Regions from separate parts of the Weissella sp. ESL1139 genome, predicted to be linked through region 2. Evidence: predicted binding sites of a transcription regulator. Region 2 holds the regulator's gene; each other region holds the start of a gene.
What was found. Region 2 encodes HrcA, which represses chaperone genes, less so after heat shock. Its sites were predicted from a motif close to TTAGCACTCNNNNNNNNNGAGTGCTAA; they were not measured.

Region 1 (6,239 bases), 690 kb from region 2:
CAATATTTAAAAAATTACCAGGGTGCTTTGCTGATTGTTTCTCACGATCGTTATTTCTTGGATCGCGTGGTAAACGAGATATATGATATGCATTCAGGTCAATTAGATCACTATAAGGGTAACTATAGTGATTTTATGAAGCAAAAAGCAGCAAAAGTGTTACAAGAACAAAAGGCTTATGATAAGCAACAAGATGAAATAGCAAAGTTAGAAGATTTTGTTAAGCGTAATATTGTGCGTGCATCAACGACTAAGCGGGCACAATCACGTCGTAAGCAATTGGCGCGGATGACCCGGATTGAACCACCTAAGAATGAATCTGGGGTTGCCCACATTCAATTTATTGCTGATGAAGATTCAGGTAATGAAGTGTTGCGGGTTAAAGATGTGAAACTAGGTTATGATGCCACCCATGTGTTAGCCGAAAATGTTAACGTTGAGGTTGATAAGCAACATGCGGTGGCACTGGTAGGGCCTAATGGAATTGGTAAATCAACCTTTATTAAAACCATTTTGGGCAATATTCCACTCATAGCTGGACAAATTAAATTAGGTGCGAATGTAACGGTTGGTTACTATGACCAAGAGCAACAAACGTTAGATAGTAAAAAGACGGTTATTGATACGATTTGGGATGAACATCCAACTATGCCCGAAAAGGATGTTCGTTCAATTTTGGGTTCATTCATGTTTTCTGGTGAAGCAGTTGAAAAATTAGTTGCAGCCCTTTCTGGTGGTGAACGCGCTCGATTGTTATTGACTAAGTTAGCGCTAGAACACGCAAACTTTTTGATTTTGGATGAGCCGACAAATCACTTGGACATTGATTCACGAGAAGTTTTGGAAACAGCCTTGAATGAGTACAATGGTACGATTTTCTTTGTCTCTCACGATCGTTACTTTATCAATGAAGTTGCAACTGAGGTGGTTGAATTATCGCCAAATGGGACTCGATTCTTCGATGGTAATTATGATTATTATCTAGAAAAGACAGCTGATGAATCAAGTGAAATAACAAAGGTATCTAGTGCAGCAACAACAACTGATGATCAGAGGACGACTACTTCAGCCAAGGTATTGTCACGAACAGAGCAAAAGGAACGTCAGCGTGAGCAGCGTCGTTTAGAAAGAGCTGTGGCGGCGTTTGAAGAAAAAATGACGACCATTTCTGAAGAACGCGATACGGTAAATGAAGCATTAAATGATCCACAAAATGGTACTGATTTGACGAAACTTAATGAATTATCTGCCAAAATCGCTGAATTAGATGGGCAATTGAGCGAAGTTGAAGATCAGTGGACTGATGCTAGTTTAGAACTAGAAACGTTTTTAGATGAAAATTAAATTTAGAGAGCGAGAGCAAATCCTTTATATTGAAGGTTCAGCTTTTGCGAACGCGTTTATGCTATGAAAGTTACAAACTTATAATTCCAAAAAATTTAGCAAATAGAGGTTGGCACGTATTTTGTGCCAACCTCTATTTTTGTTTGAGAAACGTTTGCAAAAAATAGAGAATGTGTTATTATTAATAGTGTTGATTAGCACTTAGTATTAAAGAGTGCTAACGTATGAAAAAATAAACCTGTGGAGGTCAGATAACATGTTGAAGCCATTAGGAGATCGTGTTGTATTGCAAGTATCAGAAGCACCTGAGAAATCAGTTGGGGGAATTTTATTAGCTTCTAATGCACAAGAAAAGTCAGTTACAGGAAAGGTCGTTGCTGTTTCTACGCAATCAGTTGGTGATTTAGCAGCACCAACTGCAGTTAAAGAAGGCGATAGCGTTATTTTTGATAAGTATGCCGGTTCAGAAATGAGCATCGACGGTGTTGATTATTTAGTTGTTCACGAAAAAGATATTGTGGCTGTTTTATAATTTAAATAATTAATAAAGTAGAGAGGGTTAAAAATATGGCAAAAGATATTGAATTTGCAGAAGATGCACGTGCCAAGATGCAAGCTGGTGTTGATAAGCTTGCTGACACAGTAAAAACAACGATTGGTCCTAAGGGACGTAATGTTGTGATTGAGCAAAGCTATGGTGCACCAACTATTACTAACGATGGTGTGACAATTGCTAAGGCAGTTGATTTGGAAGACCACTTTGAAGACATGGGGGCTAAGTTAGTTGCTGAAGTTGCTTCAAAGACGAATGATATTGCTGGTGATGGAACCACCACTGCTACAGTTTTGGCACAAGCTATCATCAATGAAGGTATGAAGAACGTAACGGCTGGTGCTAACCCAGTTGGTGTACGTCACGGAATTGAATTGGCAACCAATGCAGCTGTTAAGGCATTGCATGATTTGTCAAAGACTGTTTCAACGCAAGAAGAAATTACACAAATTGCTTCAATTTCAGCTGCTAATGAAGAAGTTGGAAAGCTAATTGCTGAAGCAATGGAAAAAGTTGGTAATGATGGTGTTATTACTATTGAAGAATCAAAGGGTATTGAGACAACCTTAGACGTTGTTGAGGGAATGCAATTTGATCGTGGTTACATGTCACAATACATGGTCACCGATAACGATAAGATGGAAGCATCATTGGATAATCCATATATTTTGATTACTGATAAGAAGATTGGAAATATTCAAGATATTTTGCCAGTCCTACAGAGCGTTGTTGAACAAGGACGTGCTTTGTTAATTATCGCTGACGATGTGACTGGTGAAGCTTTGCCTACATTAGTTTTGAACAAGATGCGTGGTACATTCAACGTTGTTGCTGTTAAGGCACCTGGCTTTGGTGACCGTCGTAAGGCACAACTAGAAGATATCGCTGTGTTGACCGGTGGTACTGTGATTACTGATGACTTAGGCTTGAGCTTGAAGGATATGACAATTGATCAATTAGGACAAGCTGCTAAGGTTACAGTTACAAAAGACAATACAACTATTGTTGAAGGTAACGGTAATGCTGACAACATTAAAGAGCGTGTTGAATTGATTAAGGGTCAAATTGCTGAAACTACTTCTGACTTTGATCGTGAGAAGTTGCAAGAACGTTTGGCTAAGTTAGCTGGTGGTGTCGCTGTTGTTAACGTTGGTGCTGCTACAGAAACTGAGCTAAAAGAGCGTAAGTACCGTATTGAAGATGCTTTGAACGCTACTCGTGCTGCGGTTGAAGAAGGATTCGTTTCAGGTGGTGGTACTGCCCTAGTTAATGTTATTCCAGCTGTTGCAGCGTTGTCTGAAGAAGGCGATGTCCAAACTGGTATTAACATTGTTAAGCGTGCCCTAGAGGAGCCTGTACGTCAAATTGCCGAGAATGCTGGTGTTGAAGGTTCAGTGATTGTTAACCAATTGAAGACTGAAGAAATCGGTGTTGGTTATAATGCTGCTACTGGTGATTGGACTGATATGATTAAGGCTGGAATTGTTGACCCAACTAAGGTTACTCGTTCAGCTTTGCAAAACGCTGCCTCTGTATCAGCATTGCTATTGACGACTGAAGCCGTTATTGCTGATCAACCAACTGATGGTGCTGCACAAGCACCAGCCCAAGGTGGTATGCCAGGAATGATGTAATGATATCAGAAGGTGCAAAAGTTTAAATACTTTTTGCTGATGTGATATTTATTATAATTGCATATAAATTAATTGAGTTGAAGTTTGCCAATTTTAGTTGGTGGACTTCAGCTTTTTTATATGTCAGTTAGGTATCTAAGGCTGTCATAAAAAAGAAAAAATAAAAAGATAGACAATCGATAAGCTTAGAACTACAATAGGCACTTGTAGAAATGAAAAAAGGCTTTGTTCGCCTAATTTTTTACAAAATATTGAAAGAAAAATTAAATATTTAGGAGCAAAGAAATGTGGCCTTTATTTAAGCGTTTTTTAATTGGAAAACCATTAAAAACTTTGGATGAAAATGCACGTCAATTAAGTCGCACAAAAGCATTAGCTTTGTTATCATCTGATGCGTTGTCATCTGTTGCATATGGAACTGAACAAATCATTACAGTACTAGTTGCCATTGGTGGTGTTGCGACATTGTGGCTGCAATTGCCAGTTGTTGCGTTAGTACTAATTCTATTAGCAGCAATTACTTTGTCATATCGTCAAATCATTCATGCTTATCCCGCTGGTGGGGGTGCGTATTTAGTTACCTCAACTAACTGGGGACGGCATGCCGGCTTAGTTGCTGGTGGGTCTCTGTTAGTTGATTATATGCTGACGGTTGCAGTTTCAGTTGCTTCTGGAACTGAAGCGATTGTTTCAGCTATCCCAAGTTTGCACCCATACAGTGTCGCAATTGGGGTAATCATTATTCTGATATTAACGGGTATTAACTTACGTGGCTTACGTGAATCAGCCGGTGCTCTAATGGTGCCAGTTTATCTATTTATTGCAGTTATGGTTGTCATGATTCTATGGGGGCTCTACAATATTGTAACGGGTCAAGTCTCATATGACCCAACTACTCCTGAGCATATTACTACCGGCAGTGTTTCAATCTTATTGTTTTTGAAGGCTTTTTCTAGTGGATCATCTTCATTAACTGGTGTGGAAGCAATTTCGAATGCCGTACCTAATTTTAAAGAACCTAAAGCAAAAAATGCAGCCCTTACTTTGGTGATTATGGCATCAATTTTGGCTTTCTTCTTAGTAGGTGTGACATTGTTGTCATTCTTCTATGGTATTCGGCCAAATGCGCACGTAACAGTGTTGGCACAAATTGGGCAGCATGTCTTTGGCCATGGGGTATTCTTTTATATCTTGCAAATTGCTACTGCATTAATATTGGCGGTGGCTGCCAATACAGGATTCTCAGCGTTTCCACAATTAGCTTATAACTTGGCTAAAGATAAATTTATGCCACATAGTTACATGGATAAGGGTGACCGATTAGGCTATTCAAATGGGATTATGTCCTTAGCATTCGGTGCGATTGTGTTGTTAGTTATCTTTAAAGGCTCAACGGAAGCATTGATTCCACTATATGCAGTGGGTGTTTTTGTACCCTTTACATTGTCACAATCGGGGATGATTATTCATTGGTGGCGTGAACGTGATGGTCATTGGTTGACTAAATCATTAATCAACTTAATCGGCGCATTGATTTCGGCAGTGCTTGTTGTGACGTTATTTGCATTACATTTTGGTTCGGTTTGGCCATATTTAATTATTATGCCAATTCTAATCAGAATATTCTTGGTTATTAATCGTCATTACAAGTTAGTTGCTAAGCAATTGAAAGTATTATCATTAGAACCAATTAAAAGAAGTCATTACGATGGTGCCACAGTGATTGTTTTTGTTTCCAACTTTACGAAAGCGACGGCAGATGCTGTTGATTACGCACAATCTATTGGTGACAAAGTCTTAGCTATGCATGTTTCGTTTGATTCGAATCCACAAAAGGAACATCGTTTAGGTGTTGAATTTAAACGTGAGTTCCCAGAGGTACGGTATGTTGATATTCATTCATCATATCGTTCAATTACAAAACCAGCATTACGGTTTGTTGATGAAATTGCGAAAGGTACTCAGAAACGCAATCATTCGTTAACCATTTTGATTCCGCAGTTTGTGCCTAAGCATAGTTGGCAGAATGCATTGCATAATCAGAATAGTTTGAAGTTGCGGACGGCTTTGGCTTCACGTGATGTGACCGTATCAACTTATTATTTCCATCTAAAAGAATAATTGAAGAAAACATATTCGTTAACGACCAAAATATGGTAAAGTTACGAATATGTTTTTTATTTTACATGGTTGTGGTAATCTAAATGAGATAAATAAAAATTAAGAAAGGCAACAAAAATGGAATATACGATAGATGATGTTCGTGATGAATTAAAAGATTTACGCGAACAAGTTCATACAGGTCAGCTATTTGATTCATTGGGAACTCAGATTGGTCGTTTGATTGATCAAATTGATTATGATGAACCTACCCATGTTGTTCAGTTGCCTGATGATCAAGCACAAAATATTAAGCAACGTATTTTAGGTTGGCAACAGACGATGTATGCGGGTCAACCTGTTAAAGTCAGCAATCAAGATGTTTTGGATCTACTAAGTGCTTTACGCCAAAGTGATCCGACTATTCGTGACAAGGGTGCTTTCTTTTTCATAAGTGATGGTTTGCAAAATGGTATTTTTGATCGCAATCAACTGTCATTGATGATTCGTTGTTTATTACAAGATAGTGTTTTATTCAGTCATATTGATGAGCAGGATAATGACGGCGTATTTTATCGTTCATTTGCTTTGTTTGTATTGTCAATGTT
Region 2 (6,239 bases):
GACAATCAATGCTGACGAGGTCCATCAGGCCAATGAGGATACAACAACAACTGCAAATATTAATGGTGTAATTCCTACAGACGATAATTCAGTACCGCAAAAAGTTCCTGAAAAATCTGAAGATAGTAATGATTTTTATAAAGATAAAAACATTTGGGTTATTGGTGATTCATTAGCTGTTGGTTGGGATGGCCAGCGGGTTGTTAAAAAGAATTATCCAACTTTAATTAATGAACAATTACATCCTAAATCTTTACATGCGGAGTTTGCTTCAAGTGGTTCACAAATTTCAGGTAACCAAAATAGTGCGCCTATGGATTTGTCGAACAATGTGCGCCGAGTTATTGCCAGTCCAGCCTATAAATCAGCTGATGTTTTATTGATTGAATTGGGAGTTAATGATTTAAATTATAGTTCTAATAATTTAGGTTACGTACAACAACGGTTACAAACTAATATTAAGCGTTTGCGTCAGGCAAATCCCAATGTCACGATTTACGGTGTACTACCATTAGCTTCATATCAAACAAATAAACCAAGTGATTATTCAATAGATGAATTGAGAAGTGCACTGAGTGATGTTTATCAAAGCTTTGGTATTCCGGTTTTGGATTGGAAAAATTCAGGTGTTGTAAATTCTCCTAATGATTTAGGTGATCATTTGATTCATCCAAATCAAGCCACTTACGATAAGATGGCAACTAAGATTTCTGACTGGTTATTAGCAAATGATTCAAGTTCAGTCAAGGAGTACGATAGCCATCAACAGTTTGTGTCAAATGGATGGCAAAATAGTGAAGAAGGTTATCGTCAATATGCTAAGCATAATGTATTGGCATCTGGTTTAACGCAAATTAATGGTAAACAGTTTTATTTTGATCCTAATACCAAGCAATTAGTTCGAAATCAAGTTGTAAGTGTAAATGGTCGACAAATATATGTTGGTAAAGATGGTGTTGTGCAAAAGGGTAATCCTAACGCGTTGTATTTGATGGATAAACAAGCATATACGATTGATAAAGCTGGTTCATTGAAACACAGTACCAAAACGGGGTATCTAAATACGAATCAGGGTTGGCGTTGGTTAGAACATGGTAAAGTGTATACAGGCTTTAGATTCTATATGGGTACATACTATTGGTTTGTAGATGGTGTTCGTCAGGATTCTGGTTGGCGCCACGCATGGAGCTACACGTACTATACAAACCAAGATGGTCGTGCAGTATCTGGTGTTCAAAATATAGGTGGTAAGTTGTATTTCTTCGGAAATAATGGCACATATTATTTGCGAACTAATCAAAATGTCGCTTATAAAGGACACAAATATTATGCCAATAGTGATGGTGTGCTAATGGCTGGATCAGGTTACCAAAATATTGGTGAAGGTTGGCGTTGGTATGAGAAGGGTAAGCCATATACTGGCTTCCGATTCTATATGGGGACGTATTATTGGTTCGAAAATGGTTATCGTATCAATAATCAATGGCGTTCAGCCTGGAACTATAAGTACTATGTGGATGGTGTTGGTCGTGCTGTACAAGGTAAAGCATATAATGTGAATGGTACATACTATGATTTTGGTAATAATGGTACTTTCTATTTACGTGGCTTAGCTAAAAATGGCTATGTTAACACTAATCAAGGCTGGTGTTGGCTTGAACACGGAAAAGCTTATACCGGCTTTAGAATGTATAAAGGTGCTTACTATTACTTCTTAAATGGTGTTCGCCAAGAAAATCAATGGGTAACTGAATGGGGTAACAAATACTATGTTGGCTCAGACGGTCGTTCTGTAGAAGGCAAAAATGTTAAAATTGGTGGCCAAACCTATGATTTTGGAACTAATCATACATTTTACTTAAGACAATAATATGTAATTAAGGGGCAGTAAATTCAATTTTAGAGTTTACTGTCTTTTTATGTGAACTATTATAATTGAGAATAATGGCTAATTTTTTCTCGTACGTTTAATTTTATTTTCTTTAGCAATTTTATTTCATAGTAGTATGAAACAATAAATAAAATTAATGAGGTATTTGGCATGTTATTTATCCGAATTATTTGGTCAATTTGGTTGGGAATAATTATTGTAAATTTAGAACAAAAAATCGTTACGGCACATGAATTGCACCACTCAATCGTGCAATCGTCACACAAACCAATATTAAATGAGACCATTAAGATAAAGTTAACGATACCAGAATTATTATATTTTCATGATCAAAATATTTGGGTTATTGGGGACTCATTAATGGTAGGTTGGGATGGCCATAAAGTTGTTCATGATTCGTGTCCGAAGATAGTAGAACAATTATTACAACCTAAAAACGTTAATGATAATTACTCATATTCAGGGGCACAAATTAGCGGTAATCGTAACGTGATGCCGATAGATTTAACGAACAATGTTACTAATATTATTAATGATTCAAGCTTTAAAAAAGCAGATTATCTATTAATAGCGTTAGGTGTAAATGATCTTAATTATAGTGATAATAATTTAGGTTATGTACAACAAAGATTACAGTCTAATATTATTCGGTTAAAAAATGTTCATCCTAGTTTAAAAATTATCGGTGCGGTGCCTTTTGCATCGTATTTAAAAAACAAAAAAAGCGATTATAGTTTACAAGAGTTGCAACAAGCTTTACAAAGTGTGTTTTATAGTTTTGGCATTCCGGTTTTAAATTGGCAACAAACTGATTTTTATTATAATCGCTTATCTTTAGGAGATAATGTTCATCCCAAAGCAAGTACGTATCGTCAGATGAGTTATACCATTGCTGATTTTATGATTGCGAATCGAAATATAAGTATAAGTGATTGGGAACAAAATAAAAAACTCTTTCTATCAAATGGCTGGCAAACTGATGAGTTAGGCAATAAGCAGTACGCAATTAATAATACATTGTTATCTGATTGGCACTTCATTGATGATAAATTATATTATTTTGATCCGCTTACTAAGTCACTCAAAAAGGAGTAGCTTGTTTGGATCTATTAATCCAAAGGACGACCTTGATTTTATCTATTATGAATCTCGTTAAAAGTATCTATAAAATAAACATCAATAAATTCGTCGTAAATTTATTTACAATTTTCGATGGTATTTATTGGTGTTTTTAACATGTAGAAAAAAGTAAAAGTCTACGCTAGTGATAAAAAATTTCAATTTAGAAAGTAGCTCGTAATGCTGGTTTCATAGCATTTTTTAGTAAATTTCAAAATTTAAATTAGCACTTATAAATAAAGAGTGCTAAAAGTGTTGACAATTAGCTATGAGGCGTGTACTATAATAATTGTTAGCACGAAGGAGTTGAGAGTGCTAAGGAGGTGGCGCGTATGTTAACGGAAAGACAGCGGCTAATATTAGCCACAATAATTCGCGATTACGCAAAAACCGGCAGAGCTGTTGGATCTAAGACGTTATTGAACGAATTGGATTTGACAGTAAGTTCAGCGACTGTTCGCAATGAGATGGCACTACTAGAAGATTTGGGCTTGCTACAAAAGGAGCACACTTCATCAGGTCGCGTGCCTTCACAACGGGGCTATCGTTATTATGTTGACGAATTAATGCATCAACAACATTTATCAAAAGTTGTTCAAAAATCTTTGGAACATGTTTTCAATCGAAATTTTCAAGAAATTGATGATTTGATGCAAACAATGGTAAATGAATTAGCGAGTCTAACAGGTTATACGGTTGTTGCTCTAAAACCGGAGTCAGCTGATATTCGGTTATCAGGATTTCGTTTAGTACCAATTAATGGTCAACAGATTATGGCCATAATTGTTACGAATGACGGTCAAGTTACAAGTCAAAGTTTTCGTTTACCAATTGGAATGTCAATTGATAACCTTGATGATATGGTGGCTTATATTAATAAAACATTAGTTAATCAACCTATTATTGAAGTATTAAAGACATTAAATGGTGACTTACCGCGACAAATGGAAAGAACAATTCGAACCCCAGTTGCATTCTTGCAATTGTTTGGCGACGTCTTAACACGTTCGATTCACGATAAAGTATTTATTGGCGGTTATTTAAATGTTCTTGACTTTACGACAGATTCTAGTTTGCAAGATATCAAACAGTTATATCAATTACTTGATTCAGCAATAGATATGCGTCAAGTTGTCGGAACAGCGAATGATGGAGTTATCGTACAGATTGGTGATGAAAATGGTAATAGTTTATTATCACCGTATAGCTTAGTATCAGCCACATATCGTGTTGCACAGTATGGTGTTGGTGCAATAGCCATATTAGGACCGACGTCCATGCGATATGCTGACATGGTAAGCTTGGTTGATGCGTTCCGTAGTGCTTTAACGCAACAGTTATTAGAATATTATCGTTAGAAAAGAGGTGTTGACATGTCAAAGGAAAAGCAAAAGCCTGAAGAAGAGGCTGAGGTTACTGACGAAGAAACTACTGAGGTTACCGGTGAAGAAACTACTGTTGACACCGAAGCTGAAAAAGTACCTTCTTCAGAAGAAAAAATTGCTGATTTAGAGGCACAAGTTTCTGAGGCTGAAGACAAGTATTTACGTGCACATGCTGAAATGCAAAACATGCAAGCTCGATATGCAAAAGAGCAAGCACAAGCAATTAAATTCGCTAATCAAAAATTGGCTAATTCAATTTTGCCAGCCGTAGATAACTTAGAGCGTGCTTTGCAAGTGGAAGCTGATAATGATTCAGCTGAACAAATAAAAAAGGGTGTTGAAATGGTCTACAAGACTTTAGTTTCAGCGCTTGAAGAGCATGATGTTAAAGCAGTCGGTGAGGCTGGTGAAACATTTGACCCTAACTTCCACCAAGCAATTCAATCAGTACCAGCGGATGATGATCATCCAGCCGATACAATTGCGACGGTTCTTCAAAAAGGGTATGTCTTAGCTGATCGGGTTATTCGACCAGCAATGGTATCTGTTTATAATTAAAACAGATTTCATGATTAATTAATAAATAACAAAAATCTGATCAATAAGAGGTAAATTATATTATGTCAAAGATTATTGGAATTGATTTAGGAACTACAAATTCAGCTGTTGCCGTTATGGAAGGTGGCTCACCAAAGATTATTACTAATCCTAATGGTGGACGTACAACTCCTTCAGTTGTTTCATTTAAGAATGGTGAAACACAAGTTGGTGATACAGCAAAGCGTCAAGCAATTACTAACCCTAACACTGTTTTGTCAATTAAGTCACACATGGGTGAGTCTGGTTACAAAGTAACGATTGAGGGTAAAGATTACACACCACAAGAAATTTCAGCTATGATTTTGCAATACATCAAGAAGTATGCTGAAGATTACTTAGGTGAAAAAGTTGAAAAGGCTGTTATTACTGTACCAGCATACTTTAATGACGCACAACGTCAAGCTACCAAGGATGCTGGTAAGATTGCCGGACTAGAAGTTGAGCGTATTGTTAACGAGCCAACGGCTTCATCATTAGCATATGGTTTGGATAAGCTAGAAGAAGACCAAAAGATTTTGGTTTACGATTTGGGTGGTGGAACATTTGATGTTTCTGTCCTTGAATTAGGTGATGGTGTGTTCGAAGTTTTGTCAACTAATGGTGATACTCACCTTGGTGGTGATGACTTTGACCAAAAGATCATCGACTGGTTAGCTGATGGCTTCAAGCAAGAGCACGGTGTTGACTTGAAGAATGACAAGCTTGCTCTACAACGTTTGAAGGATGCTGCTGAAACTGCAAAGAAGACTTTGTCATCAGCTACAGAAGCACAAATTGATTTGCCATTTATTACAGCAACTGATGAAGGTCCATTGCACTTGCAAACAACTTTGTCACGTGCACAATTCAATCAATTAACAGCTGAATTGGTAAAGCGTGCTGAAGGACCAGTTCGTAGCGCTTTGAAGGATGCTGATCTTTCAATGAACGATATTGATAAGGTTATCTTAAATGGTGGTTCAACTCGTATCCCAGCCGTTCAAGATTCTGTTAAGGAATTGACTGGTAAGGAACCTGATCACTCAATCAACCCTGATGAAGCTGTTGCCCTTGGAGCTGCTGTTCAAGGTGGTGTTATTACTGGTGATGTTAAGGATGTTGTTTTGCTTGATGTTACACCATTATCATTGGGTATCGAAACAATGGGTGGTGTCTTCACGAAGTTGATTGATCGTAACACGACTATTCCAACTTCAAAGTCACAAACATTCTCAACTGCTGCTGATAACCAACCAGCCGTTGAT
Region 3 (6,239 bases), 770 kb from region 2:
TCTAACAATTCAGCCAAAGTCATACCATTAGCGTTAGCAATTGCCCATAATGAATCTCCTGCCTTAACAGTGTATGAACCATTATTTGAAGCTGGCTTTGCAGCTTCTTTTGCTGGAGCAGCTGACTTAGCTGATGATGAACCAGGCAAGTTAACTTTTTGACCTACTGTGATGAAGTTAGCATCAGCAATTTTGTTTGCTGAAACTAGATCATCAACAGAAACGTTGTTGGCTTGTGCCAATGCGTATAGAGTGTCGCCAGATTTAACAGTGATAGAATCAGCTGAAGCTACGACTGAGCTTCCTGCCAATGCTGCCGCCGCTCCAGCAGTTGCTAATAGCGTGTTTTTTACAGATGCGTGCATATTTAGTACTCCTTAGACCTAAAATTAGTTGTTTATATACTTAAGAAACCAATTATTATGATTTCTTAAAGATTTCTTTATTTTTACTACAAGCTATATTGTACTTTAGAGACTTTTCAAAATAGTTCTATTAATGTTTCATTTATGTTACATAAACATAAATTATCATTTTTGTCCTATTTCGTCCCAACAGCTATACAGTATACAAAAAAGACAGTGGTTTATACCACTGTCTTGAAAAATGTTTATATTTTCTTAATCTACTTATTGATTAATCTTTTTTCGTATCATTCTCACTAATGACAATCTTACCATCTGACATCTTAGCTAGTAATTGCTTTACATCTGGATTATCCAAATAGAAATCAGCAATTTGATCTTCTAATTGTTCTTGAATAACACGACGTAGTGGACGTGCTCCCATTTCAGGGTTGTAACCTAAGTTTACAAGCTCTTGCTTAACATCATCTGTCATATCAAGATGCAAGTCTTTTTCTGCGATTGCATCGTTCATTTCGCCAATCATCAAGTCCACAATGTGCAACAAGTTTTCCTTTGACAAAGCATTAAACTCAACAATTCCATCAAAACGGTTCAAGAACTCTGGCTTGAAGTATGGTGCCAAACGTTCTAGCAAACCTGTTGTTTTTGAATCATCATCTGGATCAAAGCCAACCTTAGTATCTTTGACACCAGTACCAGCATTTGATGTCATGATAATAATCGTATCCTTAAATGAAACCACATGACCTTGGGCATCAGTCAAACGCCCATCATCCAAAATCTGTAAGAACATATTCATAACATCAGGATGAGCCTTCTCAACCTCATCAAGTAGGATTAATGAATATGGATGACGACGAACAGCCTCAGTCAATTGACCAGCCTCTTCGTATCCGACATATCCAGCAGGGGCACCGATTAACTTTGAAACAGAATGCTTCTCCATGTACTCAGACATATCGAAACGAATCATATTTTCAGTTGTACCAAACAATTCTTTAGCAAGTTGCTTAGCAGTTTCAGTCTTTCCAACTCCAGTCGGACCAACAAATAGGAAGCTTCCAATTGGACGACCAGTTTTGTTAAAGCCGACACGGTTACGACGAATTGCTCGTGCAATCTTTTCAGTGGCTTCATCTTGACCAATAACATGGTCAGCTAGGTGATCACCCAGGTGACGTAATTGATCTTGCTCAGAAGCTGCTAATTCACCTACAGGGATACCCGTCTTCTCTTCAACAATCTTTTGAATATCTGCAACAGTAACAGTTTGAGCTGCCTCATTTTGAGGTGCTTGTTGCTTAACAGCTTCAAGCTGTAATTCTAAGTTATTAACTTGGTCACGTAACTGACTAGCCTTTTCATAATCTTCACGTTCAATAGCTGATTGCTTTTGTGCTTCAGTTGAATGAATTTTATTCTCTAATTCCTTAGGATCAGCAATTTTAACTGACAAATTCTTCTTTGAACCAGCCTCATCAATTAAATCGATTGCCTTATCTGGTAGGAAACGATCAGCAATGTAACGATTTGATAAGTTAACAGCTGCTTCCAAAGCTTCATCAGAATACTTTACCTTATGATAATCTTCATAACGTGAACGAATACCCTTAATAATTTGCAAAGCTTCCTCAGTTGATGGCTCATCTACTTGTACAGTTTGGAAACGACGAGCAATTGCGGCATCCTTTTCAATCTTACGATACTCATTCAATGTTGTTGCACCAACTAGTTGGAACTCACCACGAGCAAGCGCTGGCTTCAAAATATTACCAGCATCCATTGAACCTTCACCAGCAGTTCCGGCTCCCATAATCTCGTGAATCTCATCAATGAACAAAATCACATCGTCACGTTTTGCAACTTCGTCCATTAACTTTTGCATACGTTCCTCAAATTGACCACGTACACCAGTTCCTTGAACTAATGAGACAACATCTAAACGAATGACTTCTTTGCCTTGTAACTTACCAGGAACTTTAGCATTAACAATCGCTTGTGCTAATCCTTCAACAACGGCAGTCTTTCCAACTCCGGCTTCACCAATTAATACCGGATTATTCTTAGTACGACGATTCAAAACCTCAATGACACGAGCGATTTCATCGTCACGACCAATCACCGGATCAAACTTACCTTTACGGGCTAGCTCAGTTAAATTAATACCATATTGCTCAAGCAAGCCACCGCCTTGACCATTATTACCGCCACCTGGGCCCATTTGCGTCCGTTGTCCTTGTTGTGAACGTTGTGCCTGTTGTGAACGTGCTGCTTCATTATTCATCATACGAAAAATATCATCAAAATTTGAAAAACCAAATGGATCTTGTACCATAATACGGCCTCCTTATTATCTTTTTATATATTGATTACTCCCCAATAAAAGTCAATTAGGTTCTTTGACCTTCCTTGACCTTATCTACATTATCTATATTAGCACTCTAACACCGAGAGTGCAAATTATTTTTAAACTTTTTTGCAATAAAAAAGATTGATTTTTAAAAATTATAAAAATCAATCTTTATAAATTAATATAGTATATACTAGTACTTGATAACCAATTTACCTAACATATTCCCTTGTGAAACACGATTTTGAGCCGCCAAAATTGTTTCAGCAGATAATTCAGTTAATGTCTCAGTCAACGTTGATTTAACAATTTTCTTATCAACTAATGACGACAACAATGCTAAAGCATCCCCTTGACTAGCAACGTTTTTATTGGCATTTGTCTTGGCGAACATAAACTCCCAATCAAGTGAAGCTGCTTTATTTTTAATTAAATCAACTGGAACTGGTTCCATCGACTGAACAATTGCACCGATGTGTCCAAATGTACCAACCAATGCTGCGGCTGATTCAAAATGTTGATCTAACGAATGAAGGACAGCAATATATGGCACTTCTGCATAACCTAAATCTTTAACGACTTGTACATAGTCTTCACGATGATTAACAACCTCATCAGCGCCTAATTCCTTGACCCATTCAATGCTTTCTTCACGTGATGCCGTTGCAATAACGGTCATGCCTAACCATTTAGCTAATTGAATCATCATCGATCCAACACCACCGGCACCATTTATAATCAACAAAGTTTCACCTTTGGCGCCATCTTGCTTCATTTCAATACCAAACTTATCAGATAGCATCTCATAAGCCGTTAAAAATGTTAATGGCAACGCAGCAGCTTCAATGTCAGAAAGTGATTCAGGTGCTAAAGCAATCAAATCTTCACGAACACTTTCATAAGCTGCATTGGCTCCTGTGCGTCCTAATTCACCAGCAAAAAAGATCCGGTCGCCAACGTGATAATCTTTAACAGCATCCCCCACTGTAACAATTTCGCCAACTGCATCAAAACCAAGCACACGTTCTTGCTTCGTTGCAACAGCCCCCTCAAGTTGTTTACCATCAACTGGATTCATTGAAGTAGCCGCTACTTTAACCAATACATCATGATCGCCCACAACTGGTAAAGGAATTTCCTTATCAATTAATGGTGCTTCAGTTTCTGAAGTTGTTACAACTGCTTTCATTAATTCAGTCATCGTTTACTCCTCCTATATAGGTTGACTAATGTCATATTTATTACATCTATCATACTATATAGGTAGAAAAATAGCGATTATGAACAGTTAGGCTGCTCATAATCGCTAATCATCTTAATCTAATTAATCTTGTGAACCTTCTGCTGCTGCAACGCCTTCTTTAAGACCGTTCATTTCAACATGGTGCTCACGGAACTCTTTATCATGAATTGGCAAATGTAAATCATAATTATCAAAAATGGTTAAATCGCCATTTAATTCATTGGCATCAAAACCAAGTACGTGACCACCAAAGGTACGATCATCACTCAAAAAGTGAACGTGCCAACCAGCGGCAACTGTTCCTTGATACAACTCAGGTGAGAAATAACCAATCAAAACACCTGCAACATTGTCCTTCTCAAACTCACGTTGTGTATGAGTGATTTCTGACAATGATGGAAATGGACGTTCAGACTTTGGCGCTGAACGAACTTTCATGTGATTAAAGGTACCACGTAGAACAACACCTGAGAAGGTGTTTTCTAATTGACGTTCATGAATCAATGATTCCATTTCCTTCATGTTACCAGCACTAAATGAAACTTTTTCAGTTGCATCACTAGTATGATGGACAGTTGCAAATGGTACTGTCTTCTCCATATCAGTCACATGATGAATTTGGCCTTCACCGTCCATATAGTAAACATCACCATCAACCATGATCATTTCACCATCAAGACCATCAAAAGTACCAATACCAGCATCACCGTGTTCTTTTAGTTCTGCTAAAGTAGCTGAACCACCTAAAACTTTTCCCATCAAAGCAGCTAATGTACTGTGTTGATATACTGTTGCCATTTTATTTCCTCCTATCTTTTAATAAAAAGCGCCCAGAAATCTGGACGCCTTATTTTTTATTCTGTTTCAATTAATTGTGACATTAATTCGTAGTTATGTGAGTAATCTACTGGAATCTCAACAACTACAGGACCTTCAGTTGCAAATGCTTCATCCATAACCGCATCCAATTGGTCTGGTGTATCCACACGCAAGCCCTTAGCACCAGCTGCCTCAGCAAACTTTACGATATCGATATCAGAGAACTTAACACCTGCTGATTCACCATTGTACTTTACTTCTTCTTGGAACTTAACCATATCATAGTGATAATTATCTTGCCAAACAAGGTGAACCGTATTCAAGTGTAGTTGAACAGCTGTTGCTAATTCAACACCTGAGAAGAAGAAACCACCGTCACCAGAAACTGATACTGACTTTGCATTAGGACGAACCAATGCAGCAGCCATTGCCCATGGCAAACCAACACCTAGTGTTTGCATACCATTTGACATCAAGAAGTGACGAGGAACATATGACTTAAAGTGACGACCTAGCCACAAATAATGTGAACCAATATCTGATGATAGGGTCATGTCATCTGTCATATGTGCTTGCAACGACTTAATGATGCTCAATGGGTGGTTTAAGTCAGCTTGAGCTGGTGTATATGTTGGTTCTTCAGCAGCTCTTAGGGCAGCCTTAAAGTCGACCAACTTGTCATGTGATGCTGCAGGCAATTCATAACCATTGATTTGTTGTTGCAATGCTTGTAACGTATCAGCAATTGTACCAACTAATTGACGCTCAGGCGTAAAATTATTATCAATTTGAACTGCTTGTGTATCAATTGCAACGATACGCAAATCAGCATCCTTGTTCCAGTTACGAGGCTCATATTCAATTGCATCATAACCAACCGTGATAACTAAATCAGATTGTGCTAGTAATTGGTCACCCACTTGATTACGGAAGAAACCAATTCGTCCGAAGAAGGTATCTTCTTCTAACTCACGTGAGATAACACCAGCACCTTGATATGTTTCAACAACTGGCAAAGTGGTTTGTGTCAACAAAGCATGCAAAGCTGCCGTTGTGGCATCATCTGAACCACGTGCACCTACCAAAATTACTGGTAACTTTGCAGACTTAATTTGTTCTGCCAACCAAGCAATATCATCAGTAGCTGCAGCGCCATAGCGAGCAGGCTTAACTGCTGGCAAGGCCGTTGCATTAACTTCAGCTTCATCAACATCTTGTGGTAATGAAACGAATGATGCACCTGGCTTAGGACCATTAGCAGCTGCAATAGCATTAGAAATCAATTCTGAAATATTATTTGGATCTTGAATTTCAACTGAATAGTTAGTAATCGGTGCAAACAACGTTGCAGATGGTGTACTTTGATGTGTTAAACGGTACAAATCTTTACGTTGTACTTGACCACCAATAGCCAAAATTGGGTCATTTTCAGCAGTTGCTGTCATCAACCCTGAAGCCA

Region 1: the regulator HrcA is predicted to act here: its motif matches at 1,539-1,565, upstream of ACSYSF_RS06245 (co-chaperone GroES).
Region 3: the regulator HrcA is predicted to act here: its motif matches at 2,802-2,828, upstream of ACSYSF_RS06605 (ATP-dependent Clp protease ATP-binding subunit).

What each region holds. Positions count from the first base shown of each region.
Region 1 is NZ_CP196375.1:1,263,578-1,269,816, reverse strand. It holds gene ACSYSF_RS06250 (ABC-F family ATP-binding cassette domain-containing protein) at 1-1,344, shown strand, start outside; gene ACSYSF_RS06245 (co-chaperone GroES) at 1,601-1,876, shown strand; gene groL (chaperonin GroEL) at 1,912-3,531, shown strand; gene ACSYSF_RS06235 (APC family permease) at 3,817-5,652, shown strand; gene ACSYSF_RS06230 (DUF2785 domain-containing protein) at 5,770-6,239, shown strand, end outside.
Region 2 is NZ_CP196375.1:569,029-575,267, forward strand. It holds gene ACSYSF_RS02640 (SGNH/GDSL hydrolase family protein) at 1-1,870, shown strand, start outside; gene ACSYSF_RS02645 (SGNH/GDSL hydrolase family protein) at 2,042-2,986, shown strand; gene hrcA (heat-inducible transcriptional repressor HrcA) at 3,343-4,368, shown strand; gene grpE (nucleotide exchange factor GrpE) at 4,384-4,953, shown strand; gene dnaK (molecular chaperone DnaK) at 5,016-6,239, shown strand, end outside.
Region 3 is NZ_CP196375.1:1,343,548-1,349,786, forward strand. It holds gene ACSYSF_RS06600 (LysM peptidoglycan-binding domain-containing protein) at 1-365, opposite strand, end outside; gene ACSYSF_RS06605 (ATP-dependent Clp protease ATP-binding subunit) at 637-2,703, opposite strand; gene ACSYSF_RS06610 (zinc-binding alcohol dehydrogenase family protein) at 2,912-3,919, opposite strand; gene budA (acetolactate decarboxylase) at 4,043-4,759, opposite strand; gene alsS (acetolactate synthase AlsS) at 4,816-6,239, opposite strand, start outside.